DNA from 4 places in the Streptomyces sp. NBC_01571 genome. Region 3 is predicted to be linked to each of the others. Evidence: riboswitches for the same ligand, from Rfam matches in the RefSeq annotation. Region 3 holds a riboswitch; each other region holds the start of a gene.
The links. A riboswitch is a leader RNA that binds a small molecule or an ion and turns the genes downstream of it on or off. The one in region 3 is predicted to bind cyclic di-AMP.
Positions count from the first base shown of each region.

Region 1: linked by a shared signal. The riboswitch ahead of OHB41_RS20160 (transglycosylase family protein) and the one ahead of OHB41_RS28195 (C40 family peptidase) in region 3 are both predicted to bind cyclic di-AMP.
Region 2: linked by a shared signal. The riboswitch ahead of OHB41_RS33485 (M23 family metallopeptidase) and the one ahead of OHB41_RS28195 (C40 family peptidase) in region 3 are both predicted to bind cyclic di-AMP.
Region 4: linked by a shared signal. The riboswitch ahead of OHB41_RS52565 (C40 family peptidase) and the one ahead of OHB41_RS28195 (C40 family peptidase) in region 3 are both predicted to bind cyclic di-AMP.

Region 1 covers NZ_JAPEPZ010000001.1:4,513,346-4,520,285, reverse strand. The annotation lists gene OHB41_RS20175 (globin domain-containing protein) at 1-541, opposite strand, end outside; gene OHB41_RS20170 (cytochrome P450 family protein) at 698-1,969, shown strand; gene OHB41_RS20165 (LysM peptidoglycan-binding domain-containing protein) at 2,199-3,203, shown strand; cyclic di-AMP (ydaO/yuaA leader) riboswitch at 3,387-3,550, shown strand; gene OHB41_RS20160 (transglycosylase family protein) at 3,555-4,247, shown strand; gene eno (phosphopyruvate hydratase) at 4,595-5,881, shown strand; gene OHB41_RS20150 (FtsB family cell division protein) at 5,982-6,458, shown strand; gene OHB41_RS20145 (DUF501 domain-containing protein) at 6,507-6,940, shown strand, end outside.
Region 2 covers NZ_JAPEPZ010000001.1:7,436,964-7,443,903, forward strand. The annotation lists gene OHB41_RS33470 (DNA gyrase/topoisomerase IV subunit A) at 1-1,060, opposite strand, end outside; gene OHB41_RS33475 (M16 family metallopeptidase) at 1,347-2,711, shown strand; gene OHB41_RS33480 (M16 family metallopeptidase) at 2,708-4,096, shown strand; cyclic di-AMP (ydaO/yuaA leader) riboswitch at 4,321-4,483, shown strand; gene OHB41_RS33485 (M23 family metallopeptidase) at 4,497-5,261, shown strand; gene OHB41_RS33490 (GntR family transcriptional regulator) at 5,450-6,145, shown strand; gene OHB41_RS33495 (HPr family phosphocarrier protein) at 6,327-6,608, opposite strand; gene OHB41_RS33500 (bifunctional acetate--CoA ligase family protein/GNAT family N-acetyltransferase) at 6,787-6,940, shown strand, end outside.
Region 3 covers NZ_JAPEPZ010000001.1:6,221,586-6,228,525, reverse strand. The annotation lists gene OHB41_RS28205 (peptidoglycan DD-metalloendopeptidase family protein) at 1-1,298, shown strand, start outside; gene pcrA (DNA helicase PcrA) at 1,397-3,961, opposite strand; cyclic di-AMP (ydaO/yuaA leader) riboswitch at 4,279-4,450, shown strand; partial or broken gene OHB41_RS28195 (C40 family peptidase) at 4,459-5,619, shown strand; gene OHB41_RS28190 (tellurite resistance/C4-dicarboxylate transporter family protein) at 5,934-6,911, shown strand; gene OHB41_RS28185 (hypothetical protein) at 6,889-6,940, opposite strand, start outside.
Region 4 covers NZ_JAPEPZ010000001.1:1,518,258-1,525,197, forward strand. The annotation lists gene OHB41_RS52565 (C40 family peptidase) at 1-1,514, opposite strand, end outside; cyclic di-AMP (ydaO/yuaA leader) riboswitch at 1,571-1,745, opposite strand; gene OHB41_RS06880 (hypothetical protein) at 1,905-2,870, opposite strand; gene OHB41_RS06885 (GNAT family N-acetyltransferase) at 3,003-3,638, opposite strand; gene OHB41_RS06890 (TetR/AcrR family transcriptional regulator) at 3,913-4,623, opposite strand; gene OHB41_RS06895 (saccharopine dehydrogenase family protein) at 4,756-5,976, shown strand; gene OHB41_RS06900 (pyruvate carboxylase) at 6,133-6,940, opposite strand, start outside.

The DNA.
Region 1 (6,940 bases), 1.7 Mb from region 3:
TGACGCTGACGTACTGGCCGGGGAAGTAGCGGAGCCGCTGGTGCGGTCGCAGGGTCAGGACGACGAGGTCGTCGCCGTGCCGCGTCCGGGACACGACCTCGGCGTCCCACCAGGGTGGTTCGCCCGCGTGCTGCGCCTCCCAGGCTCCCTGGAGCATGACGTTCGTGATCGCACCGTAGGCCTCGCCCCAGGCCTTCTCCGCCTCCGCGTTCCACGCCGACCCCGCGACGACGGCGAACGCCGCGACGAGACTCGCCCCCACGGCCGCGTAGTGCTCCGGCTCCGCCAGGTACTTCCGGTGATCGCGCCCCAGTTCCCGTAAGTACCCCGGCAGTGCCGGGTCCTCCAGCCGTTCCAGCACATGGGTGAGGGCCGCGAACAACCGGTCCCGCTGCCGCTCCATGTCCTCCGGGTGGTCCAGCGGGAAGAGCCCGCGCAGGTCCGGGTTGTGCCGGAAGAGATGCGAGTAGAAGTACTTGACCGCGAACTCGGCCCGTCTCTCGACGACCGCGAAGCTGGATCTGAGTATTTCGGGGTCCACGGCGCGAATGTAGAGAGTCGTCGAGCCGCGGAGTCAAACGGCAGGTGATTTACGGACAGTCCGGGGTGAAGTCCGCGCGGCGTCCGCGCCGGGGCGTGTTCCGGGCCCGCGCGCCCTGCGGACGCCATTGATCCGCGCGCCGGATACCGTCGGGGAGTGACCGACCAGCCCCCGCCGCTCAGCCCCGCTCCCGAACTCTTCACCTGGGAGTTCGCCACCGACCCCTACCCGGCGTACGCCTGGCTGCGGGAGCACGCGCCCGTGCACCGGACGCGGCTGCCCAGCGGGGTGGAGGCCTGGCTGGTCACCCGGTACGCGGACGCGAAGCAGGCGCTCGCGGACGCACGGCTCAGCAAGAACCCGGCCCACCACGACGAACCCGCGCACGCGAAGGGCAGGACGGGCATCCCGGGCGAGCGCAAGGCCGAGCTGATGACCCATCTGCTCAACATCGACCCGCCGGACCACACCCGGCTGCGGCGGCTCGTCAGCAAGGCGTTCACCCCGCGCCGGGTCGCCGAGTTCGCGCCGCGCGTGCAGGAGCTCACCGACCACCTCATCGACCAGTTCCAGGAGAGGGGCTCCGCCGACCTGATCCACGAGTTCGCGTTCCCGCTCCCCATCTACGCCATCTGCGACCTGCTGGGCGTGCCCCGCGAGGACCAGGACGACTTCCGGGACTGGGCGGGGATGATGATCCGGCACGGCGGCGGCCCGAGGGGCGGCGTCGGGCGGTCCGTCAAGAAGATGCGCGGGTATCTGGGCGAGCTCATCCGCAAGAAGCGTGAGGCCCTCCCCGGCGTGCCCGCGCCCGGCGAGGACCTCATCTCCGGTCTCATCCGCGCCTCCGACCACGGCGAGCACCTCACCGAGAACGAGGCCGCCGCCATGGCCTTCATCCTGCTCTTCGCCGGGTTCGAGACGACGGTGAACCTGATCGGCAACGGCACGTACGCGCTCCTCACCCACCCCGGGCAGCGGGAACGGCTGCAGACCTCGCTCGCCGCCGGGGAGAGGAGCCTGCTGGAGACGGGTGTCGAGGAACTCCTGCGCTACGACGGCCCGGTGGAGCTGGCCACGTGGCGGTTCGCGACCGAGGCGGTCCGCATCGGCGGACAGGACATCGCGCCCGGCGACCCCGTGCTCGTCGTCCTCGCGGCTGCGGACCGTGACCCCGCCCGGTTCGCACAGCCCGACACGCTCGATCTCTCCCGCCGTGACAACCAACACCTCGGCTACGGCCACGGCATCCACTACTGTCTCGGCGCGCCGCTCGCCCGGCTGGAGGGACAGACCGCGCTGGCCACCCTCCTCACCCGGCTGCCCGACCTCCAACTCGGGGTCGATTCGGCTGATTTGCGATGGCGTGGCGGACTCATTATGCGTGGATTGCGCACGCTTCCGGTGGAGTTCACACCTGGTCGGTAGTCATGCGGCAGTCGTACGGTGTGCGCGAGGCGGTTGTCGCGGCGCGCCGGAGTGGTGGCCGCAGAGTATGAAGGTCCGGTCGCCAAAAGGTGATGCTCCCTCAACTCTGTGATCTTCACGTGATCTGCGCTGCACCTACTTGTGACAAGTGATCGGGTGCGGATACGTTCACCCATCAACGCGGCTCATCAGCCGCGTAGTCACCTGCTGTCACGTGAAAGGCTCTCGCATGCTCTCCGGGAACGGCCGCCATCGTCGCCCCCGTCAGGCTCCGGCCCTCATCGTCGCGGCAGGAGTGACCGGATCGGCCATCGCCATCCCGCTGCTCGGTGCCGCCAGCGCGAACGCGGCCGACGGCACCACCTGGGACCGGGTCGCCGAGTGCGAGAGCGGCGGGCAGTGGAGTGCCGACAACGGCAACGGGTACTACGGCGGACTGCAGTTGACCCAGGAGAACTGGCAGCGGTACGGCGGCCGCATGTACGCGCCGAGCGCCGACGAGGCCAGCCGCTCGCAGCAGATAGCCGTCGCCGAGAAGGTCCTGGCCGACCAGGGTCTCGCCGCCTGGCCGACCTGCGGCCCCCTCTCCGGGCTCAGCAAGAACTCGGGCGAGGTCTCGGTCGACACGGGTGTGGCCGGCGACTCGTCCAGCTCATCCGATTCATCCACTTCGTCCGATGGGTCCGACTCCCTGTCGGACTCGCTCGGGATCGGCGCCTCTCCGTCCGACTCCTCCCGGTCCGATTCGTCCTCGACCGATTCGTCCTCGGACGAGACCGGGAACAGAACGAAATCGGACGCGCCCTCGGACGAGGAGTCCGGCAGCGCGCGGGAGGCGGACAGCGAGGGCGCGAGGTCGACGAAGGGTGGCGAATCGGGCAACTCGGGCCAGGGCGGCGACGCTTCGGCGGCCTCCGAGGGTGCGACGACCGGCGCCGGGCGCCACCGCGGCGGCAGTGCCGCAGAGAACTCCACCGACGACACGGCGGACGGCCGCGGCGACGACTCCTCCGGTCGGCACGCCTCGCGCGACTCCGGCGTCGCCCGCGGCGTCGTCGACGGCTCGTACGTCGTCCGCACCGGAGACAGCCTCTCGACCATCGCCGACGCCCTTGACCTCGAAGGCGGATGGGGCGGGCTCTACGCCGGGAACGAGAAGACGGTCGGCGACGACCCGGACCTCATTCTCCCCGGTCAGAGCCTTGCAGTTGATGCCGAATCGGGCGAAAAGTAGCGGGAGTTCACGTCATGGTTCGCTGGGTAATGTCCGGTTTGGCGCAAGTGAGAGATGGATCTCAAAGGCCCTGATCGTCTTTGAAATTCGGTCGATCGACTGCTTACGGTCATCACCGCTCGCCACAGCGGGCCCCGACGGTCGCAACGCCGAATCCTGCCAGCGGCCGTACGGGAACAGTCGACGCGTCAAGCGCCGTAGGCAGGAGCGGGGGACCCAAGGTAAGCGCCGCGCCCGGTAGTTGACCGGGAGCGGCTTGGGGTGAAGACGTGCGCCGAGAGCGCACGGCCGGGCACTCACCCGCCCGAACCCGACAGCTCACCTCGCAGGCGTCGGTGAGGGGATCACTCGATGCTGTTTTCCAGCAAGGGCAAGCACCGCCGTCCGTCCAAGGCCACTCGTGTCGCCACGCTCGCCGGTGTCACCGGCGTCGCCATCGCCGCTCCGCTGATGGCCGCCGGCAGCGCCTCCGCCGCCACCGCCTCCGAGTGGGACTCCGTCGCCCAGTGCGAGTCCGGCGGCAACTGGTCGATCAACACCGGCAACGGTTACTACGGCGGCCTGCAGTTCTCGGCCTCCACCTGGGCCGCGTACGGCGGCACCGCCTACGCCTCCACCGCCGACAAGGCGTCCAAGTCCCAGCAGATCACCATCGGCGAGAAGGTCCTCGCCGCACAGGGCAAGGGTGCCTGGCCGACCTGCGGCACGGGCCTGTCCGGCGCCGCGTACACCGGTGGCACGACCGCCCCCGCCAAGCCGTCCACGTCCAGCGGCACGCAGAGCACCGAGAGCCGGTCGACGGACACCGCGGCCTCCCGTTCGTCCGAGCGCCCGGCGGCCCAGAAGAAGACCGTCTCGACGCCGACCGGCAAGAAGGTCAAGAAGGGCGACGGCGAGTACAAGGTCGTCAAGGGCGACACTCTCAGCTCGATCGCCGAGAAGAAGAAGGTCAAGGGCGGCTGGCAGCAGCTGTTCAAGCTGAACAAGGACATCGTCGACGACGCGGACTTCATCTACCCGGGTCAGCAGCTCCACCTCAGCTGAGACGACGGTCCTCCCGGACGACGGGCCGATCGGTCGACGGTCCGCCCGGACGAGAGGCCTCCCGGATGAGAGGCCTCTCGCAGGAAGGGTCTCCACGCCGGAGACCCGATGAGGGTCCACCCCCGTCCCCACGGGCTCCCCGCTCCGGTGCGTCTTCCCCCGTACGCACCGGAGCGGGGCTTTTTGTTTCGAAGGGGAACAATATTTACCCTCAGTTCTGCTCAAGGGGTGGTCGAGCGGCTGGCCGATCGCCCCGAGCCGGTTAGGCTCATCCCGCGGAGCCGAACGCGGCACCGTGCAGTGCGGGCCCCGCGGGCCCGCGTACCCGCGTCACATCCCAGAAGGAGATGCTCGTGCCGTCCATCGACGTCGTCGTAGCCCGGGAAATCCTGGACTCCCGAGGCAACCCCACGGTCGAGGTCGAGGTCGGCCTCGACGACGGCAGCACGGGTCGTGCCGCCGTTCCGTCCGGCGCCTCCACGGGGGCCTTCGAGGCCATCGAGCTCCGTGACGGTGACCCCAACCGTTACCAGGGCAAGGGTGTCGAGAAGGCCGTCCTCGCCGTCATCGAGCAGATCGGCCCGGAGCTCGTCGGCTACGACGCCACCGAGCAGCGTCTGATCGACCAGGCCATGTTCGACCTGGACGCCACCGACAACAAGGGCTCGCTGGGCGCCAACGCCATCCTCGGCGTCTCGCTGGCCGTCGCGCACGCCGCCTCCGAGGCGTCCGACCTCCCGCTCTTCCGCTACCTGGGCGGCCCGAACGCGCACCTGCTGCCCGTTCCGATGATGAACATCCTGAACGGCGGCTCGCACGCCGACTCGAACGTGGACATCCAGGAGTTCATGATCGCCCCGATCGGCGCGGAGTCCTTCTCCGAGGCGCTGCGCTGGGGCGCCGAGGTGTACCACACCCTCAAGTCCGTCCTGAAGTCCAAGGGCCTGTCCACCGGCCTCGGCGACGAGGGCGGCTTCGCCCCGAACCTGGAGTCGAACCGCGCCGCGCTCGACCTCATCCTCGAGGCCATCAAGCAGGCCGGCTACGTCCCCGGTGAGCAGATCGCGCTCGCGCTCGACGTCGCCGCGTCCGAGTTCTACAAGGACGGCAAGTACGAGTTCGAGGGCAAGTCCCGCTCGGCCGCCGAGATGACGGAGTACTACGAGGAGCTCGTGGCGGCGTACCCGCTCGTCTCCATCGAGGACCCGCTGTACGAGGACGACTGGGCCGGCTGGAACGTCATCACCAAGAAGCTGGGCGACAAGGTCCAGATCGTCGGCGACGACCTCTTCGTCACCAACCCCGAGCGCCTCGCCCGCGGCATCGAGGAGGGCTCCGCGAACGCCCTGCTCGTCAAGGTGAACCAGATCGGCTCGCTGACCGAGACCCTGGACGCCGTCGAGATGGCCCAGCGCAACGGCTTCAAGTGCATGATGTCCCACCGCTCCGGCGAGACCGAGGACGTCACCATCGCCGACCTGGCCGTCGCGGTGAACTGCGGTCAGATCAAGACCGGCGCCCCGGCCCGCTCGGACCGTGTCGCCAAGTACAACCAGCTGCTGCGCATCGAGGAGATCCTCGACGACGCCGCGGTGTACGCGGGCCGCTCGGCCTTCCCGCGCTTCAAGGGCTGACCCCGGCAGGGTTAAGGCTTAGCCAGTCGCACGTACGTCCCCGTACCCGGTCCCGTACCGTGTGCGGGGACGTACGCACGTGTGAAGGGGAGGCGGGGACATGGCCGTGAAGGACCGGGACCGGTTCTCCACCGCGACCCGGCTGCGGCTGCTCGGCGAGCAGACGGCGGCCCGGGTCTACCGCTCCCAGACCAAGCGTCAGGCCCGGCGCTCGCGGCTGACGGGCCGGGCCGCGCTGCTGGCGCTCGTCGTCTGCTCCCTGATCGTGGCCCTCGCGTACCCCATAAGGCAGTACGTGTCCCAGCGCGCCGAGATCGCCGATCTGCAGCGGCAGCAGGAGCAGGCCCGCGCCCGGGTCGAACAGCTCCGCGACCTGAAGGCGCGCTGGCAGGACGACGCGTACGCGGAGCAGCGGATCCGGGAACGGCTGCACTACGTGATGCCGGGCGAGACCGGATACGTCGTGATCGACCCGGACGCGGCGAAGCAGTCGCGGACGAACCGAGGGGCGGACGCCCGCCCCTGGTACGCCAATGTCTGGGACGGCGTCGACAAGTCCGACCGCTCCGACCGGTGAGCTGACACGGACCGGTGAAACGACAGAGAAAGTGACTTGAGCACAGGCATGGAAACGCCCCCGCCGCCCACCCCGCGGACCGAGCCGACCGACGCGGACGTCGAGGCCTTCAAGCAGCAGCTCGGCCGCCCGCCGCGCGGACTGCGCGCGATCGCGCACCGCTGCCCCTGCGGCGAGCCGGACGTGGTGGAGACGGCGCCCCGGCTTCCCGACGGGACGCCGTTCCCGACGACGTACTACCTGACGTGTCCGCGCGCGGCCTCCGCGATCGGCACGCTGGAGGCCAACGGCGTCATGAAGGAGATGACGGACCGTCTCGCCACCGACCCCGAGCTGGCCGCCGCGTACCGGGCCGCCCACGAGGACTACATCGCGCGCCGCGACGCCATCGAGGTGCTCGCCGGGTTCCCGAGCGCGGGGGGCATGCCGGACCGGGTGAAGTGCCTGCACGTCCTGGTGGCGCACTCCCTGGCCGCGGGCCC
Region 2 (6,940 bases), 1.2 Mb from region 3:
GCTGGCCGTCCACCAGGGCCACGTTGTTGATGCCGAAGGACTCCTCCATCGGCGTCAGCTTGTAGAGCTGCTCCAGGACCGCTTCCGGCACGAAGCCGTTCTTGATCTCGATGACCAGACGCAGGCCGTGCGCGCGGTCGGTGAGGTCCTTCACGTCGGCGATGCCCTGCAGCTTCTTGGCGCCGACCAGGTCCTTGATCTTGGCGATCACCTTCTCCGGGCCGACGGTGAAGGGCAGTTCGGTGACGACGAGACCCTTGCGGCGCGCCGTCACGTCCTCCACCGACACCGTGGCGCGGATCTTGAAGGTGCCGCGGCCCGACTCGTAGGCGTCCCTGATCCCGGACAGGCCGACGACGCGGCCACCGGTGGGCAGGTCGGGGCCCGGCACGTACTTCATCAGCGTGTCCAGGTCGGCGCCCGGGTGGCGGATCAGGTGCCGGGCGGCCGCGACGACCTCGCCGAGGTTGTGCGGCGGCATGTTGGTCGCCATGCCGACGGCGATCCCCGACGAGCCGTTGACCAGGAGATTCGGGTACGCCGCGGGGAGGACGCCGGGCTCCTGCTCCTGGCCGTCGTAGTTCGGCGCGAAATCGACCGTGTCCTCGTCGATGGACTCGGTCATCAGTGACGTGGCGTCGGCCATCCGGCACTCTGTGTAACGCATGGCGGCCGGCGGGTCGTCGTTGCCGAGCGAGCCGAAGTTGCCGTGGCCGTCGACCAGCGGCAGGCGCATGGAGAAGGGCTGGGCCAGCCGCACCAGCGCGTCGTAGATCGACGCGTCGCCGTGCGGGTGGAGCTTACCCATGACCTCGCCGACGACGCGGGCGCACTTCACGTAGCCGCGGTCGGGGCGCAACCCCATCTCGTTCATCTGGTAGACGATGCGTCGATGCACGGGCTTGAGGCCGTCACGGGCGTCCGGCAGGGCTCGCGAGTAGATGACCGAGTACGCGTATTCGAGGAAGGAGCCCTGCATCTCGTCCACGACGTCGATGTCGAGGATCTTCTCCTCGTACGAGTCGTCGGGCGGCGGGGTCTTCGTGCTGCGGCGGGCCATCGCTGCTGCGGCTCCTTCACAGTCTCTGCCGGGGCATGAACGGGTTCTGACGCGCACCATTGTGGACCGCCCCACTGACAACGCCGACCGCGACCCGTCCGTAGGGGCTGCGCGGAGCCCCTTTCCGCTCGCTCCCGGCGAGCGGAAGGCCGCCCTCCCGTCGCAGGTGGGTCTCGCTCTCGGCGTACGGGGCGCGGGAACTTCGCCACCTGTCGGCACGCTTGCATACAGTGGCAGGACCGGCAGGAATTCTGCAGTTTCCGCGATCGAAGGGACGTACATGCCCATGGGTCACACGGCCACAGCTGAGACAGGCTCCGGCGGCCTGACAGCGACCGAGCACCGCCTGGCCAACGGCCTGCGCGTGGTGCTCTCCGAGGACCATCTGACCCCGGTCGCGGCGGTGTGCCTCTGGTACGACGTCGGCTCGCGCCACGAGGTCAAGGGCCGTACCGGTCTCGCCCACCTCTTCGAGCACCTGATGTTCCAGGGATCGGGCCAGGTGAAGGGCAACGGCCACTTCGAACTGGTGCAGGGCGCGGGCGGTTCGCTCAACGGGACGACCAGCTTCGAGCGCACCAACTACTTCGAGACGATGCCGGCCCACCAGCTGGAGCTCGCGCTCTGGCTGGAGGCGGACCGGATGGGCTCGCTGCTCGCCGCGCTCGACGACGAGTCCATGGAGAACCAGCGGGACGTCGTCAAGAACGAGCGCAGGCAGCGCTACGACAACGTGCCCTACGGCACCGCCTTCGAGAAGCTGACCGCACTCGCCTACCCCGAGGGCCACCCGTACCACCACACCCCGATCGGCTCGATGGCGGACCTGGACGCGGCGACCCTGGAGGACGCCCGCGCCTTCTTCCGCACCTACTACGCGCCCAACAACGCGGTGCTCTCGGTCGTCGGCGACATCGACCCCGAGCAGACGCTCGCCTGGATCGAGAAGTACTTCGGCTCCATCCCCGGGCACGACGGAAAGCCCGCCCCGCGCGACGGTTCGCTGCCCGAGACCATCGGCGAGCAGCTGCGCGAGGTCGTCGAGGAAGAGGTCCCGGCGCGCGCCCTGATGGCCGCCTACCGGCTCCCCGAGGACGGCACGCGCGCGTCCGACGCGGCCGATCTCGCCCTGACCGTCCTCGGCGGCGGCGAGTCCTCGCGCCTGTACAACCGGCTCGTACGCCGCGACCGCACCGCCGTCGCGGCCGGTTTCGGCCTGCTGCGGCTCGCCGGGGCGCCCTCCCTGGGCTGGCTGGACGTGAAGACGTCCGGCGACGTCGAGGTCCCGGTCATCGAGGCCGCGGTCGACGAGGAGCTCGCCCGGTTCGCCGAGGAGGGCCCCACGGCCGAGGAGATGGAGCGCGCCCAGGCCCAGTTGGAGCGCGAGTGGCTGGACCGGCTCGGCACGGTCGCGGGCCGCGCCGACGAACTGTGCCGGTACGCGGTCCTGTTCGGCGATCCGCTGCTCGCCCTGACGGCCGTGCAGCGCATCCTCGACATCACCGCCGAGGAGGTCCAGGAGGTCGCCAAGGCCCGCCTGCGCCCCGACAACCGCGCGGTGCTCGTCTACGAGCCGATCGCCGACGAAGCCACCTCCGCAGACGAAGCCACCGACGCCGCCGACGACACCGACGAGGAGGCGGCGAAGTGACCGAGCTCGCCACCATGGACTTCCACCCGCAGCCCCAGGCCGGCCGGCCCAAGCCCTGGGCGTTCCCCGCTCCCGAGCGCGGCACGCTGGACAACGGCCTGACCCTGCTGCACTGCGACCGCCCGGGCCAGCAGGTCGTCGCCGTCGAGGTGCTGCTCGCCGCGCCGCTGGAGGCCGAGCCGGCCGGCTACGACGGCATCGCCACGATCATGGCGCGCGCGCTCTCCGAGGGCACCGACAAGCTCTCCGCCGAGGAGTTCGCCGCCGAGCTGGAGCGCTGCGGCGCCACCCTCGACGCGCACGCCGACCACCCCGGCGTCCGCCTGTCCCTCGAAGTGCCCGTCTCGCGCCTGCCCAAGGCGCTCGGACTGCTCGCCGACGCCCTGAGGGCACCGGCGTTCGCCGAGAGCGAGATCGAGCGGCTGGTGCGCAACCGGCTCGACGAGATCCCGCACGAGAGCGCCAACCCGGCCCGCCGCGCCGCCAAGGAGCTCTCCAGGCAGCTGTTCCCGGCGACCTCGCGGATGTCCCGTCCCCGGCAGGGCACCGAGGAGACCGTCCAGAAGATCGACGCGGCGGGAGTCCGCGCCTTCTACGACCGGCACGTACGCCCGGCCACGTCCACCGCCGTGATCGTCGGTGACCTCACCGGCGTGGACCTCGACGGGCTGCTCGCCGAGACGCTCGGCGCTTGGACGGGCTCCTCCGCCGAGCCGCGTCCCGTGCCGCCGGTCACGGCCGACGACACCGGCCGCGTGATCATCGTGGACCGCCCCGGCGCGGTCCAGACGCAGCTGCTGATCGGCCGTGTCGGCTCGGACCGGCACGACCGCGTCTGGCCGGCCCAGGTGCTCGGCACGTACTGCCTCGGCGGCACCCTCACCTCGCGCCTGGACCGCGTCCTGCGCGAGGAGAAGGGCTACACCTACGGGGTGCGGGCCTTCGGCCAGGTGATGCGTTCCGCGCCGGACGGCACGGGCATCGCGATGCTCGCCATCAGCGGTTCCGTGGACACCCCGAACACCGGGCCGGCGCTGGACGACCTCTGGAAGGTGCTGCGCACCCTCGCCGCGGACGGTCTGACGGACGCCGAACGCGACGTCGCCGTGCAGAACCTGGTGGGCGTGGCGCCCCTCAAGTTCGAGACCGCGGCGGCCGTCGCGGGCACGCTCGCCGACCAGGTCGAGCAGTACCTGCCGGACGACTACCAGGCGACGCTCTATCAGCAGCTCGCCGCGACCGGCACCGTGGAGGCCACCGCGGCGGCGGTGAGCGCCTTCCCGGTGGACCGTCTGGTCACCGTCCTGGTGGGCGACGCCGCGCAGATCGAGGAGCCCGTCAAGGCGCTCGGCATCGGTGAAGTGACCGTCGTGGCCGCGGAGTAGAAGCGAGGCGGAAGACGCGAGCCCAGGGGGCCCGGGTGACCGAAGAGTCGCCCGGGCCCCCTTTTGCCCTGACAACACCCTCAATTTGTCCGTATTGATAGGGAGGTTGCCTTTCTTCCCTGTGGCATGCACTACAAAAACCGTGATCCGTTTGTTGTTTGAAAGAGGGCCCGCTTAGCGTCGGTCCGGCTGTTCGTCAGGCAGTGCGCCGCGTCCGCGGCACCGGACAGTCATCGCCGAGTCCCCGTACGGCGCGAGCCAGGGGAGCCGGGGACCCGTACGCAGTCCCTGGGGTGAATCGGACCCCCCTCCCCGCGAGGGCGTCCGTAGGAGACCTTCCTGCTCCGAACCCGTCAGCTAACCCGGTAGGCGAGAGGGAAGGAAAGGACCAAGCCCCTTCATGGCGTTCACCTGTGGCCCCGGGAAACACCGTCGTCCGAGCCGCGTGAAGCGCACCACCTCGAACGCCGTCGGCGTCGCGGCGCTCACCACCACCGGTGTCATCGGAACCCTGGCCGCCCCGGCCTTCGCCGCGGACAGCTCCGTCGAGCAGACCGGGCTGACCCAGGCCGTCACCATCGGCGACACGGTCGCCGCCCAGATCGACGCGCAGGCCGCCGCGCAGCAGCGTGCGGCCGACGAGGCCGCCGCCCGCCGGAAGGCCGAACAGGCCGCGCGCAAGCGGGCCGTCGAGGAGGCCAAGAAGGAGCGCGAGGCCAAGGAGCGCGCCGCCCGCGCCGCCGAGCGCAAGCGTCTCAACACCTTCGTCCTGCCGATCCCCGGCTCGTACGTCTCCACGGGCTACAAGGCCGGCGGCAGTCTCTGGTCCTCCGGCAGCCACACGGGCGTCGACTTCCACGCCGCGTCCGGCACCCCGGTCCACGCGGTCGGCTCGGGCACGGTCGTCACGGCCGGCTGGGGCGGTGCCTACGGCAACCAGATCGTCCTGCGGATGCACGACGGCACGTACACGATGTACGGCCACCTGTCGTCCATCGGTGTCTCCGTGGGCCAGACCGTCACGCCCGGCGGTCAGCTGGGCCTCTCCGGGGCCACCGGAAACACCACCGGACCCCACCTCCACTTCGAGGCCCGCACCACGCCGGAGTACGGCTCCGACATCGACCCGGTGGCCTACCTCCGCTCGCACGGCGTGAACGTCTGACGCCAGGAGGCCGCACTTCCGAAGCCCCGGTTCACCCGAGCCGGGGCTTCGTCGTTTCGAACGGCTGTCTGTCCAAAAAATATCCATGGATTCCGGTCCGCCATCGGAAATTCCGGCCTGCTGCAATAGAGTCGCCGAACGAGCGTCAATCGACCGCGTTTCGCGGGGATTAAGGCGGAGGTCCGGTCATGCGCATTCCCGCGCACTCGGTATGCACGGCGATCCGTGACGACATCGTCGCGGGTGTCTACGAGCGCGGCGGCCGGCTCACCGAGGAACTGCTCGCGCGCCGCTACGGCGTCTCGCGCGTCCCGGTGCGCGAGGCTCTGCGCACCCTGGAGGCCGAGGGATTCGTCGTCACCCGCCGGCACGCGGGCGCGTGCGTGGCGGAGCCCACCGAGCAGGAGGCGGCGGACCTGCTGGAGATGCGCATGCTGCTGGAGCCGCTGGGGGCGTCCCGGGCCGCCCAGCGGCGCACCGAGGCCCACCTCAAGGTGCTGCGAGGCCTGGTCAGACTGGGTCAGGAGCGCTCCAGGAGGGGGAACAGCGAGGATCTGCGCTCCCTGGGCGGCTGGTTCCACGAGACGCTCGCACAGGCTTCCGGGAGCCCCGCGCTGACCTCCACGCTGGCCCAGTTGCGGCACAAGATCGCCTGGATGTACGCGGTCGAGGCGCCCGCCGATCCGGTGGAGTCGTGGGCGGAGCACGGTGGCATCGTGGACGCGGTGGCGCGCGGCGACGGCGAGCGGGCCCGGGCCATCACGGCGCTGCACACCGAGCGCGCGACGGCCGCGCACCGGCTGAGGTTTCCCGGTGGGGGAGAGCGCCCGGACCGTGTGAGGACTTCGCAACGTCCCGTAAACATGACGGGCCTGCGTCATTAACACAGGGGCCGTATACAAAGAGGGGTAATTCGCGGGGGATTATTTCTGCTGCCCGTAATTCGAAATAGCGAAGGGCCCGCCCGATGTTTTCAGGCGAGCCCTTCGATATGCGTACGGGGCGATGTCCTTCGGTACGAAGACCTTCGCCGCCGTCGATTCGGAGCCCCGTGAGGGGGGCGCCTCAGACGGTCTCGGGAAGCTCCTCGAGGCCTTCCGCGACCAGCTTGGCCAGTCGGTCGAGGGCGGCGTCCGCGCCCTCGGCCTCCGAGGCGAGGACGATCTCCTCGCCGCCCTGGGCGCCCAGGCCGAGGACCGCCAGCATGGAGGCCGCGTTGACGGGGTTGCCGTCCGCCTTGGCGATCGTCACGGGGATGCCGGAGGCCGTGGCCGCCCGGACGAAGATGGAGGCGGGACGGGCGTGGAGGCCCTCGGCCCAGCCGACGTTGACGCGGCGCTCAGCCATGTGATGCTGCCCTTCAGGGGTTCAGGGTTGTCTAGACCAGTGTTCCATAGAGTGAAGCGCGTCCGAAGCGGGTGTCGTACCCGCCCCGAACCCGGCTTCGGACCCCGGCCTGGATCCGAATCCGCTGCCCCTAGCCTGCCTCGCGCCGCTGTCGGACGCGAGCCGTACTCTGGGGCCCATGCAGACCTCGTCGGACCGGCACGAGTACCCCTCCCACTGGGAGGCCGACGTGGTGCTGCGCGACGGAGGCACGGCCCGCGTCAGGCCCATCACGGTCGACGACGCCGAGCGCCTGGTCAGCTTCTACGAGCAGGTCTCGGACGAGTCGAAGT
Region 3 (6,940 bases):
CGTACGCCGCGCAGCACCAGACCGCGTACGACACCGGCGGCTACGACACCACCGCCTGGGCGACCGGCTACCAGCAGCTCGCCGACATCCCCGCGCAGCATCCGGGCCCCGACGCCACGGGCCAGTGGGACGCGGCCGCCTGGCTCCAGGCCGAGCAGGCCGGCCAGACGCAGCAGTGGAGCGCCCCCACCCAGGAGACGGGCGCTTACGACGCCACGCAGTGGAACACCGTCGGGGAACACGACCCGTACGAGGCCTACGAGCACCCCCAGCAGGGCGAGTCGCACGAGCACCGCGCCGCCGACCCGTACGAACACCAGGTCGCGGCGGAGTCCTACGAGCACCAGGCCGCGGCGGACCCGTACGAACACCAGCCCTCCGCCGACCCGTACGAGCAGCAGGCCGATCCCGAGCCCTTCGACCAGCAGGCCACCGCCACCTTCGAGCAACTGCCGGACGCGTACGACTTCGAGGACGCCGATCCCGCGCACGAGACGCCGCTGCTCGACGACATGGAAGAGGTCACTCCGGCCCCCCGTGCCGCGAACCGGCCGGCCTCCCGCTCCCGTCGCCGCTCCCCGGCCAAGCGTTCCGCGCTGCTCACCGTCGCCGTGCCCTCGGCCTGCGTGATGGGCGTCGCCGGTATCGCCGCCGCCTCCGTGGGCACCATGGGCGGGGACGACACCAAGAACACGACGGCCAGCGCGTCCGACGCGACCGCGGTGAAGCCGTCCACCGCCAACAACAAGCTGGACACCCAGCTCCAGAGCCTGTCCGCGGGTGCGGACGACTTCGCCGACCGGGCCAGCCGGACCCAGGAACGCATCGACCTCAAGGCCCAGCAGGCCGCCGAGCGGCAGAAGGCGGTGGCCGAGGCGGCCCGCAAGGAGCGGCTGCGGCCCAAGTTCGTCCTGCCGGTCACGCAGAAAGGACTCAGCGCCTACTTCGGTCAGGCGGGGGTCAACTGGATGTCCGTGCACACGGGCATCGACTTCCCCGTGTCGTACGGCACGACGGTGATGGCCGCGACGGACGGAACCCTACGGACGCAGTGGAACAGCGCGTACGGGAACATGGCCATCCTCACCGCGAAGGACGGCACGGAGACCTGGTACTGCCACCTCTCCAGCTACACGGTGCCGTCGGGCACCGTCGTGAAGGCCGGTGACCAGATCGCGTTCTCCGGGAACTCCGGGAACTCGACCGGCCCGCACCTGCACTTCGAGGTCCGGCCCGCGGGCGGTTCGGCCATCGACCCCCTGCCGTGGCTGCGCAGCCACGGCCTGGACCCGACGTGAGCACCACCGCAACCCACTCGCCGTGACCCGCTCGTCGTGATCCAGCTCCTGGGCCCGCGACCGGACGAGAACCCCCGCCCGGCCCCGAACCCCGTGGGCTAGAGCTTCTCCACCGGCGCGTACCGCAGCAGCAGCCGCTTCGGCTTGGGCTCTCCGAAGTCGACCGTGGCCTCCGCGTTCGCCCCCATGCCCTTCACGCCGACCACCGTGCCGAGCCCGAACTGGTCGTGGGTGACGCGGTCGCCCACCGCCAGCGAGACGACCGGCTTCTCGGAGGCCCCGCGGCGCGTCGCGAAACCGGAGGCCCCGGACGCCGCGGACCGCGAGCGCGAGGACGACAGCGAGGCCGCCACCCCCGAGACGGGCCCCGAGGACACCGGAGCCGTCGCGCCCGTGCGCTTCCACTCCAGATGCGTGTCCGGGATCTCCTCCAAGAAGCGGGAGGGCGGGTTGTACGAGGGCTGGCCCCACGCGCTGCGCATGGACGAGCGGGTGAGATAGAGCCGCTCCCGCGCGCGCGTGATGCCGACGTACGCGAGCCGCCGCTCCTCCTCCAGCTCCTTGACCTGCCCCAGCGCACGCATGTGCGGGAAGACCCCGTCCTCCATGCCGGTGAGGAACACGACCGGGAACTCCAGGCCCTTGGCGGTGTGCAGGGTCATCAGGGTGATGACGCCGTTGCCGTCGTCCTCGTCGGGGATCTGGTCGGAGTCGGCGACGAGCGCGACCCGCTCCAGGAACTCGGAGAGCCCGCCGGCCGCCCCGGCCGCTCCAGCCCCGCCGGCCGCTCCAGCCTCGTCGGCCGCCGCGGTCCCGGCAGCCGCTCCGGCACCGTCCTCGCCCCCACCGGACTCCTGCTCGAACTCCAGCGCCACGGCCGCGAGTTCCTGAAGGTTCTCGATGCGGGTCTCGTCCTGCGGGTCGGTGGAGGCCTGGAGCTCGGCGAGATAGCCGGTGCGCTCGAGGACCGCCTCCAGGACCGTCGCCGGGCCCGCGCCGGACTCGACGATCGTACGGAGGTCCTCCATGAGCGTGTTGAACCGCTTCACGGCGTTCGTCGAGCGCGCCGCCATGCCGTACGCCTCGTCGACGCGGCGCAGAGCCTGCGGGAAGCTGATCCTCTCCCGCTGCGAGAGGGCGTCGATCATCGCCTCGGCGCGGTCGCCGATCCCTCGCTTGGGGACGTTCAGGATCCGGCGCAGCGGGACGGAGTCCTCGGGGTTGGACAGGACCCGCAGGTAGGCCAGGACGTCCCGGACCTCCTTGCGCTCGTAGAAGCGGACACCGCCGACGACCTTGTAGGGCAGGCCGACGCGGATGAAGATCTCCTCGAAGACACGGGACTGGGCGTTCGTCCGGTAGAAGACCGCGACGTCGCCCGCCTTCGCCTCGCCCGCGTCGGTGAGACGGTCTATCTCGTCGGCGACGAACTGTGCCTCGTCGTGCTCGGTGTCGGCGACGTAGCCCGTGATGTTCGACCCCGCGCCCGCGTTGGTCCACAGGTTCTTGGGGCGGCGCGACTCGTTGCGCTCGATGACCGCGTTGGCCGCGCTGAGGATCGTCTGGGTGGAGCGGTAGTTCTGCTCCAGGAGGATCGTCGTCGCGTCCGGGTAGTCCTCCTCGAACTGGAGGATGTTGCGGATGGTCGCACCGCGGAAGGCGTAGATCGACTGGTCGGCGTCGCCCACGACGCACAGCTCGGCGGGCCCGAGGTCGCCCTCGGCCGGCGGCACGTCCTCGGGACGATCGCCGCTCGCCGGTCCCACGAGCTCCCTGACCAGGGCGTACTGCGCGTGGTTCGTGTCCTGGTACTCGTCGACCAGGACGTGGCGGAAGCGGCGGCGGTAGTGCTCGGCGACGTCCGGGAAGGCGCGGAGCAGGTTGACCGTCGTCATGATCAGGTCGTCGAAGTCGAGCGCGTTGGCCTCGCGCAGCCGCGACTGGTACATCGCGTAGGCCTGGGCGAGGGTCTTCTCGAAGCCGTCCGCCGCCTGGCCGGCGAAGTCCTCCTCGTCGATCAGCTCGTTCTTCAGGTTGGAGATCTTGGCGCTGAACGACTTCGGCGGGAAACGCTTCGGGTCGAGGTCCAGGTCACGGCAGACCAGGGCCATCAGGCGTTTGCTGTCGGCGGCGTCGTAGATCGAGAAGGAGGATGTGAAGCCGAGCCTCTTCGACTCGCGGCGCAGGATGCGCACGCACGCGCTGTGGAAGGTCATCACCCACATGGCGTTGGCGCGCGGGCCCACGAGCTGCTCGACGCGCTCCTTCATCTCGCCCGCGGCCTTGTTCGTGAAGGTGATCGCGAGGATCTGGCCGGGGTGGACATGGCGCTCGCCCAGCAGGTGCGCGATCCGGTGCGTGAGCACCCGGGTCTTGCCGGAGCCGGCGCCGGCCACGATGAGCAGCGGGGAGCCGGAGTGCACCACGGCCGCGCGCTGGTTCTCGTTCAGCCCGTCCAGCAGGGCCGCCGGGTCGACGGCGGGCCGGTGGGCGCCGTCGCGGTAGTACGCGTCGCGGTCCGGGGGCACGTCGAAGCGGCCGCCGAACAGGTCGTCCGGAAGCGGCTCCGCCGCCTCGTCCTCGGGCGGCGGCGGGGACTCTTCCTCATGGGCCCCGGAAGGCCTGAGGTCCGCCAGGAAGCTGTCATCAAAGAGGCTGCTCATCGCTCTCCGAGTCTAGGCGGCCGCACTGACAACCCGCCGCCACCCCGGAAACTGGGCCGGATTTCCCACGGAGTCCAGGCTGGATCCACCACGGAGTCCGGTCCGGCGCGCCCACGGAAAACGGGCCGCCCCTCCCGCCCCGATGCGCCCTCACCTTGCGGCACCGCCCCACTACGGTCGGCCACTCCGGGCGCCCCGGCGGTTCAGGTCACGAAAATGTATCGGGCATATCGCACATCAAACTTCACAGAACACTTACGCGTTGGCTAGCGTGCCGGGCAGACCGCTCGACGGCAACCGGCGAACGTCGCCGGGCCGAGCGGCCTCCGCCGAGTCCGGCGCGCCCGTGCGGCGACCGGAGCCGGGGACCCAACCGACTTTGGGGTGAATCGGTCCAGCCGCCCCTGGGGCAAGGACCGTAGGGCAAACCTTCCGGAAGTACCCGCCCGAACCCGACAGCTAACCCGGTAGGCGGATGACGGAAGGAGTCGCCTCTCTTGGCGTCGCACCGCAAGTGGAGTCCCCCCGGCCCGCGCAGGACGGGCGTACGGACCCCGGCCCTCGCCACGGCCGCCCTGACCTCCGTGGCCCTGCTCTCGCAGACGGCCAACGCCGCACCCCCGGCCGAGCCCCGGCCCAGCCTCGAAGAGGTCGAGAAGAAGGTCGACGACCTCTACCACCAGGCCGAGACGGCCACCGAGAAGTACAACGCGACCAGGGAGAAGACCGCCAAGCAGCGCAAGCGGGTCGACTCCCTCCTCGACGACGTGGCCCGGCGCACCGAGAGACTCAACGCCGCGCGCGAGGAGCTGGGTTCGTTCGCCGCGGCGCAGTACCGCACCGGGGCGTCCGCACCCGGCAGCGCGAGTCTGCTGCTGGCCGACAACCCGCAGGACTACTTCGACCAGACCCAGTTGATGGACCGTCTGACCACCCGCCAGAAGGCGGCCGTCGACGACTACGCCGCCGAACAGGCCGCCACCTCGAAGAAACGCGGGGAGGCCTCCCGGAGCCTGCGGACGCTCACCACGTCGCAGGACGCGCTCAAGACCTCCAAGGCGGACGTCCAGGGCAAGCTCGCCGCGGCCCGCGACCTGCTCTCGAAGCTGACCGCCGACGAGAAGGCGCGGCTCGCCGCGATCGCGTAGAAGAAGCAGGAAGCGGCCGACCGCGAAGCGGCCGAACTGGCTGCCGAGCGGGCCGCGGCGGAGAGGAAGGCCCGGGAGACGGCCCGGCAGCCGGGCACGCCGGCCGGAACCACGGGGACTTCCGGGACCCCGGCCACCGACTCCTCGTACGCCACCAAGGCCGGCAAGGCCATCGCCTTCGCCCGCGCCCAGATCGGCAAGCCGTACGTGTGGGGCGCGACCGGGCCCGGCTCGTACGACTGCTCCGGTCTCACCCAGGCCGTCTGGAAGGCCGCCGGCGTCACCCTCCCACGGACCACCTACGACCAGGTGAACGCGGGCACCACGGTCTCCCTCTCCGCCATCGAGCCCGGAGACCTCGTCTTCTTCTACGACGACATCAGCCACGTGGGCCTCTACATCGGCGACGGGATGATGATCCACGCCCCCAAGCCGGGTGCGTACGTCCGTGAGGAGTCGATCTTCTACGCGGGCGAGTCGATCATCCACAGCGTGGTGCGCCCGGCGTGAGCCCCGGCGCGGGGCACGCGCGCGTGAGGTCTCCCGGGCTCCACGCGCGCGTGCCCTCACGCGTGCCCGTACCATCCGCGCCCACCTCTCCCGTGCGCCGGCGTCTCCCTCTCCCGCCTGGGAGGGCGACAGCTCTCGCCCTCTCCTGCCACCCCGTGCCGGCGCCCGCACCACCGCGGGCCGGTACCGCCGTACGCCCGCGCACTTGTACTCCCGCGCCCGGGACCCCGCGCACCCGTCCGGCCGACCCCGCATTCGTGAAGCACGCGCGCGCCCCCCGGGCAACCCGCTCGCGGATCCCTAGCATCGGGGCCATGTCAGCCACCTCGCCGCCCCGCAGCCCGTGGGTCCGACTCCGCACCTGGTGGGCGGAGAGCCCGCCCGCCGCCGCGGCCGTCGTCCTGGCCACCGGCATCCTCTCGGTCGGGCTGTACGAGACCGGTGACGAGATCGTGTCCCGGATCGCGCTGGTCCTGGCGGCCGTCGCCTGGCTCGGGTTCGCCGTGGACTTCACGGTCCGCCTGATGCGGGAGCGGGAGCGGTGGTGGGAGGAGGCCGGCACGCCGAGCGCGCTCACCGGGGTCGCCGCGACCGCCGTAATCGGCACCCGGCTGACCGACCTGGGGTGGCTCGGGGCCGCCGAGGTGCTGCTCGCGCTCGCCGCGGTGCTGTGGCCGGGGCTGCTCTACCTGCTCCTCCGAAACCTGCGGCTCCGGATGCCCGGAAGCGTGTTCCTCGGGTGCGTGGCCACACAGGCCCTCGCGGTGCTCGCCGCGTCCCTCGCCGGGGCCGCGCGCGCGGACTGGCTCGCGTACGCGGCGCTGGTGCTGTTCTGGCTGGGGTTCCTGGTGCTCTACGTGGTGGCGCTGACGTGCTTCGACTTCCGGGAGACGGCCACGGGGGGCGGCGACCACTGGATCGCGGGCGGCGCGCTCGCGATCTCGGCGCTGGCCGCCTCGAAACTGGTCCTCGCCTACCAGGCGGACATCTATCTGTGGAACTACGACGACAACGGCGTGATGCGCTGGGTGACCCAGGCGCTGATCATGGTGACGCTCGCCTGGTACGCCGTGCTGGCCGTCGCGGAGCTGCTGTGGCGGCGTCCGCGGTACGACGTGCGGCGCTGGGCGACCGTGTTCCCGATGGCCATGACGGCGGTGGCGGCCCTGACGGTCGCGGACGCCGTCGGCTTCTCCTGGCTCAGGACGCTCGGGCAGGTACTGCTGTGGATCTCGGTGGCGGCCTGGCTGCTGGTGGCGGCCGGAACCCTCAGGTCCACAGCACCGCGATGAAGACGTTCGCGGTCGTCAGCAGCCCGACC
Region 4 (6,940 bases), 4.7 Mb from region 3:
GGCCTGCCGATCTGCGCACGGGCGAAGGCCAGCGCCTTGGCTGCCTTCATGTCGTACCCCGATCCGGACGTGTCGCCGCCGGCCATGACCGTGCCCGCGGTGGTGGGCGCCGCCGAGGTGACGGGCGCGGCCGGGACGAAGGACGCGTCGGGAGCGACGGACGGGGCGAACGGCGCCGACACGACCGACGGGGCAGGGGCAACGGTCATGGCCGGGCCGTAGGCCGTCTCCGAGGCGACGGGCACCTCCGGAGCGAAGAGCGGGTCCGGGGCTCGGAACGGCTCCGGGACCTGGAGCTGGTCGGGGGCGTAGACCATGTCCTGGGCGTAGGACAGCTCCGGAGCGTAGGGCGTACCCGGGGCGAACGCCGTGTCCGAGGTGAACGTCATACCCGCGGCCGACGCGGCGTCCGAGGCGAACGCCGTGTCCGACGCGAACGTCATACCCACGGCCGACGCGGCGTCCGAGGCGAACGCCGTGTCCGACGCGAACGTCATACCCACGGCCGACGCAGCATCCGAGCCGAACGCCGTGCCCGACGCGAACGTCATACCCACGGCCGACGCAGCATCCGAGCCGAACGCCGTGCCGGGGGCGAACGTCATGTCCGAGGTGAGGGGCATGCCCGTACCGAGGGACGCGTCCGTACCGGCGGGTGCGCCCATGCCCGCATGTGCGGCCGTGTCCACGGGTGCGCCCATGGCCAGGCCGGCCGACTGCCGACGCCGCCACTGCTCCTCGGCCTCGCGGCGGGTCTGTTCCTCCGGGGCGGCCCAGACCTCCGGAGCCGGCCGCGCCTCGATCGCCGCGATCGGGGCGCTCCGCTGCTGGACGACGTGACGGGACAGCAGTTCCCGGGCGAGTGCGAGCTTGCGCCGGTTCTGCTCCTTGCGGTTCTTCAACGAGGAGTGGCCGGACTCCGCGGCCGGCGCGGGCAGGGCCATGACGGCCTCCTGTCGCGCCCCGGTCCCGGCCGGCAGCGCCGCGACGGCCCTCCCGGAGGACAGCTCCGGCACAGGCCCGGCCGCCGGTCCGGCGGTCAACTCGGCCACGGGGCCCGCTCCCGGTCCGGCGGTCAGCTCCGGCACGGGGCGCCCCGCGGTCTCCAGGGCGCGAGCGGAGGGTCCGCCCTCCAGGCGCTTCACGGGAGGCGTGGGACGCGCTTCGGCCGCGCGTTTCGGCATTCTGTCGGCCGGCAGCCTCGCCGGCACGGTCGGGCCCAACTGGGCACGTCCCACGTCGAACCAGGGCCGGGAGACGTCGTCGAGGGCGGCGTCGGTCCCCCTGCGCCCGTTGTCCCGGGCCGGGTTGACGCGCTTACGCGAACCGGAGGTCATCGCGCGGGTCGCGTTGTAGTTCCCGGTGGCTGTCTCGGCCCGGTCGTAGAGGGAGCTGATGCGCTGCTGGACCTCTTCGCGGCTCGGACCGTCGTCTCCGCCGAGCGACGCGGAGTTGGGGCTCTGCGAGAGGTCCGCCGAGGAGCGGGCCACCGTCGCGGGTGCGGAGCGGGGCATGCCGGGGAGGCTGCTGCCTCCAGGGCCCGGGGTGCGTTCCGGCGCCATGGCAGACGTACTCCTTCCGTGCTCCGCCTACCGAGTTAGCTGTCGGGTTCGGGCGGACGGATCCGGAAGGTATGCCCTACGGCCTCTGCCCGGTCGGGCAGTTGGGCCGATTCACCCCAGGGTTCGGTTGGGTCCCCGGCTCCGGTGGCCAGGAGGCCGCACCGGATTAGGCGGAGGCCAAGCGACCCGGCGAGGTTCGCCGGAGGAAGTCGTGTGGCCTGTCGCCAACTTAGCCAACTTGTGTGCCTCACGTGAAGATTGAAGTGCGAAGTGTCCGATATGTATTTGTGACCTTCGTCGTACTCCCGATCTCGGGTGAGTCCGCTCACCGCGGCGCCCGTGTCAGCGCAGTTGCGCCCGTGGCTCCTCGGCGCGATACGCCGGATCCGACGGGTCCGCCAGGGCCGGTGACTCCGCCACGGCCGGCGCTTCCGCCACGGACGCTGGGACCGGGGGCTCGAACTGGTCCGATCCGCCGGTCGGTCGATCGGCCGCTCGGCGCGACTGGAGCAGGACCGTCAGGGCCCGCACGGGTCTTCGCCAGCTCCCGTGCAGCAGTCCCAGGACGATCGCGGCGGCCACGGCGATCAGGTGCTCCCGACCTGCCAGATTGGGTTTGACGATCGACTCCCACACCATCGAGCCACCGGTGAGCGCGAACACCACGGGCGCCCGTCGGACGACCGCGAGATAGGTGAACAGGCCCACCACCGCGGCGGACGGGCCGGTGTCCAGCACCTGCCCGATCTCGGGGGGCAGCCCAAGGCCCCACCAGCCCGGGCCCATCGCGATCATCACGCGGACGGTGAGGGTGCCCGCCAGCGTGGTGACGTACGCGATGGCCAGGGTCCGCGCCCGGCCGAGGGCGAGTTCGGCGAGGGCGAACGCGAGGAACAGCTGAGTGATGCCCGCCCACACCGGAAGGTCGAGGGCGGGCACGTACAGCGACACGGGAGTACGCAGCAGAGCCAGCGGCAGGGGCAGGGACGCCTTGACACCGCCGGTCAGCCGCACCACCGTGGCGCCGGCCGGGTGCTGGGCGATCGCGTGGAAGAAGATGACCCCGAAGGCGGCCACGAAGGCCAGCACGAGTCCGGACAGTCCGCGGCGCAGGAGTTGCCGGAACGGTTCGACGACCATGCCGTGCCACTCGCCGCGCAGGGTGCGTCCGACGAACGACACGATCCGGTACAGCGTGCCGCCCGGTCGCCCGCGCGCGTCGTCACCCGCGGCGGACGGCGGTGGGCCGTCGCCGGGTCCCGCCGTCCGTCCATGACCGTTGCCGACATCGCCGCGACGCTCTTCCACCGCCCTAAGCAATGCCCTCTCCCCCCACCACCCGCAGGACGTCTCCCCGTATAGAGGGACGAGATCTTCATTAGGTTGACTCCGGCCGCGCCCTCTCCCTGTCGCGGGCCCGGCCCCCACGGCCCGTGCGCCTCAGGGCGAGCGACGCGGGCCGCCCGTCGGTCTGCCCAGGTAGGTCAAGGGGCCCGGTTCCGGTACGGGGATCTCGTGGAAGCCGAGACGGTCGTAGAAGGCGCGGGCGGACGTGTTGGCGGTGACCATGCCGAGGTGGACGGCCGGGACACCGCGATCGGCGAGCGCGTCGAGGAAGGTGTCCATCAGCGCCCGGCCATGGCCCCTGCGCTGCCAGTCGGGGAGCAGGTCGATGTGCAGATGCGCGGGATAGGCGACGAGTTCGGGCAGGATCATGCGTTCCGGGCGGTGCAGCAGGTCGATCATCGTGTCGCCCGGCGTGCGCGGTGGCGTCGTGCTCCGGGGGTACCGCTCGGCGACACCCGGTATCCAGATGTCGCGGAGGTCGCCGACGAACCGCTCGGTGTCGGCGGTGCCGAGGACGTAGCCGACCGCCCGGCCGGTCCCGTCGTCGAGCACGAAGGCCAGCTCCGGTTCGAGGTGACAGTAGGGGTACGCGAACAGGGTCGGCATCAGCTCCTGGTCGGGATGGAGGGCCCGTGAGTCCCCTCCGTCATGAGCCGTCATCACGCACACGTGCGCCACCGCTGCCCGGTCTTCGGCCTGATACGGGCGGATCGTCGGCTGGTGAGTCATGAGCCGTATCCTCCCTGTATGGGAGCGCTCCCGCCAGCGCCTGGACGGCTCCGACCGCCCCGCCCGTCCGACCCGTCCCTTCCGTCCCCCCGTCCGCCCGTCCGGCCCGCTCGAACCGCCCGGCTCCCGGCTCCCGGCTCCCGGCTCCCGGCTCCCGGCTCCCGGCTCCCGGCTCCCGGCTCCCGGCTCCCGGCTCCCGGCTCCCGGCTCCCGGCTCCCGGCTCCCGGCCAGGGTCCCTGCCCGCGGGGCATCGCCCCGCGCGGCCGACCGCGGTCACCCGCCGCGCAGCGTCTCCCACTGTGCCGCGGCGCTGTCCAGCAGCATTTCCAGGGCCGTGGGATAGGCGCTGTCGACCATGCGGGTCGCCAGGAGGGGCGCCGCCTCCGCGATCCGGGGATGGGTGGCGCGCGGCAGCCGGGCGTACGTCGAACGCCACATGTCCTCGTCGGCGCTGCGGCTCTCGCGTGGCAGCGCCAGCGAGGCTGCGTCGAGCGCGGCGAAGGCCAGCGTCTGGTCGATGAAGGCCTGGTAGATCCGTACGGTGTCCGGCAGCGGGAACCCCGCCGTGCGCAGGACGTCGAGGATGGCCTCGTCGGCCGCCAGTTCGTGGGCCCGGCCGGTGACCCGGTTCGCGGTCAGCAGGGCCGCCTGCGGATGCCCGACGTACACGGCGTGGATACGCAGCCCGAGGCCGCGCAGATCGGGCCGCCACTCCCCCGTGGGCCGCCAGCCGTCCAGGGCCTGCCCGATCAGGGCGTCGCCGATCGCGAGGGTCAGGTCGTCCATACCGCGGAAGTACCGGTACAGGGTGCTGGGATCCGCGTCCAGGGCCAGGCCGAGACGGCGGGCGGTGAGACCCGCGCTGCCGTGCTCCCGAAGCATCCGCAGGGCGGTCTCGACGATGAGCCGCTCGGACAGCACGGTCCCGCCCCTGGTGGGACGACGCCGTCGCCGCTTCTCCTCGGGCACCACCGCTTTCGGCACCGCCGCCTCCTCGCTCCTTATGCCAACGCCATTGACCTTATCCGAGCGCCCGGCGTTGGATCTCCCGCCAGGGGCGCCGCGTCTCCGGTCCGCGCGGGCACGTCCCTTCTCCGCAGAGAGGAAGTCCGTGTCATGCGTGTTCTGCTTGTGGGAGCCGGCGGTGTGGGCACCGCCATCACCCGGATCGCGGCCCGTCGCCCGTTCTTCGACGCGATGGTCGTGGCCGACTACGACCTGAGCCGCGCCGAGGCCGCGGTCGCCGCCCTCCCGGACGCCGCGGGCCGCTTCCGTGCCGAGCGCGTCGACGCCTCCGACCAGGGCGCGGTGACCGCGCTGCTGAGCCGGCACGGGTGCGACGTCCTGCTCAACGCCACCGATCCCCGGTTCGTGATGCCCCTCTTCCAGGCGGCGCGCGCGGCCGGCGCCACCTACCTCGACATGGCGATGTCCCTGTCGCGCCCGCATCCCGAGAGGCCGTACGACGAGTGCGGGGTCATGCTCGGCGACGCGCAGTTCGCGCAGGCCGCCGAGTGGGAGAAGGCGGGCGCGCTGGCCCTCGTCGGCATGGGCGTGGAGCCGGGGCTCTCCGATGTCTTCGCGCGGTACGCGGCCGACGAACTCTTCGACGAGATCGAGGAGATCGGCATCCGTGACGGCGCGAACCTCACCGTCGACGGCTACGACTTCGCCCCGTCCTTCAGCATCTGGACCACCATCGAGGAGTGCCTCAACCCGCCGGTCGTCTACGAGGCGCACCGCGGCTGGTTCACCACCGCGCCGTTCAGCGAGCCGGAGGTCTTCGACTTCCCCGAGGGCATCGGCCCGGTGGAGTGCGTGAACGTGGAGCACGAGGAGGTGCTGCTCGTCCCCCGCTGGATCGACGCACGGCGCGTGACCTTCAAGTACGGCCTGGGCGAGGAGTTCATCCAGACCCTCAGGACGCTGCACCTGCTGGGCCTCGACCGCACGGATCCGGTGACCGTGCCGAGTGCCGCGGGCCCGGTGGACGTGTCGCCCCGGGACGTCGTGGCCGCCTGTCTGCCGGACCCGGCGACGCTCGGCGAGCGCATGCACGGCAAGACCTGCGCGGGCACCTGGGTGCGCGGCACCAAGAACGGCGCGCCGCGCGAGGTCTACCTCTACCACGTGGTCGACAACCAGTGGTCGATGGCCGAGTACGGCTCTCAGGCGGTGGTGTGGCAGACGGCCGTCAACCCGGTCGTCGCCCTCGAACTCCTGGCCACGGGTGTGTGGACCGGCTCGGGAGTCCTCGGCCCGGAGGCGTTCCCCGCCCGTCCCTTCCTCGACCTGCTCACCGCCTACGGCTCGCCGTGGGGTATGCGGGAGCAGTGACCGCCCCCGGCCGCCCGCCTCGCGGCCCCCGCGGTCCCGGAGTCCCTCGGTCCCGGAGCCGGCCGGGTGACGGCACGGCTCCGGGACCCGGTGATCGCCCTCGCGGTGTCCACGGAGTCCGGGGAGGTCCGGTGGTCCGGCAGGGTCCGGCGGTTTCTAGGCGATCACCATCAGGAGATCGCCCGCCTCGACCTGCTGCACGGAGTTGATGGCCAGACGGCCCACCGTGCCGGCGACCGGGGCGGTGATGGCGGCCTCCATCTTCATCGCCTCGATCGTCGCGATGGTCGCGCCCGCCTCGACGGCGTCCCCGGCCGCGACCGACACCGTCACCACTCCGGCGAACGGCGCGGCGACGTGCTTCGGGTCGGACTTGTCGGCCTTCTCCGCCGCCGGCAGGTCGGAGGCCACCGAGCGGTCACGCACCTGGATCGGCCGGAGCTGGCCGTTGAGCGTGGCCATCACGGTACGCATGCCGCGCTCGTCCGCTTCGCCGATCGCCTCCAGGACGATGAGGAGCCGCACCCCGGGGTCGAGGTCCACCTCGTGCTCCTCCCCCGGCCGCAGACCGTAGAAGAAGTCCTTGCTCGGCAGGACACCGGTGTCGCCGTAGGCGTCGCGGTGCGCCTCGAACTCCTTCGCCGGCCCCGGGAACAGCAGCCGGTTGAGGGTGGCCCGCCGGTCCTTCTCCAGTCCGTCGCGGTCCTCGGCGGACAGTTCGACGACCGGCCTGGGCGCGGCGCGGCCCTTGAGCGCCTTGCTGCGGAACGGCTCGGGCCAGCCGCCGGGCGGGTCGCCCAACTCGCCCCGCAGGAACCCGATCACGGAGTCCGGGATGTCGTAGGCGCCGGGGTCGGCGGCGAACCGCTCGTGCGGGACGCCTGCGCCGACGAGGTGCAGGGCGAGATCACCGACCACCTTGGACGACGGCGTGACCTTGACCAGGCGGCCGAGCATCCGGTCG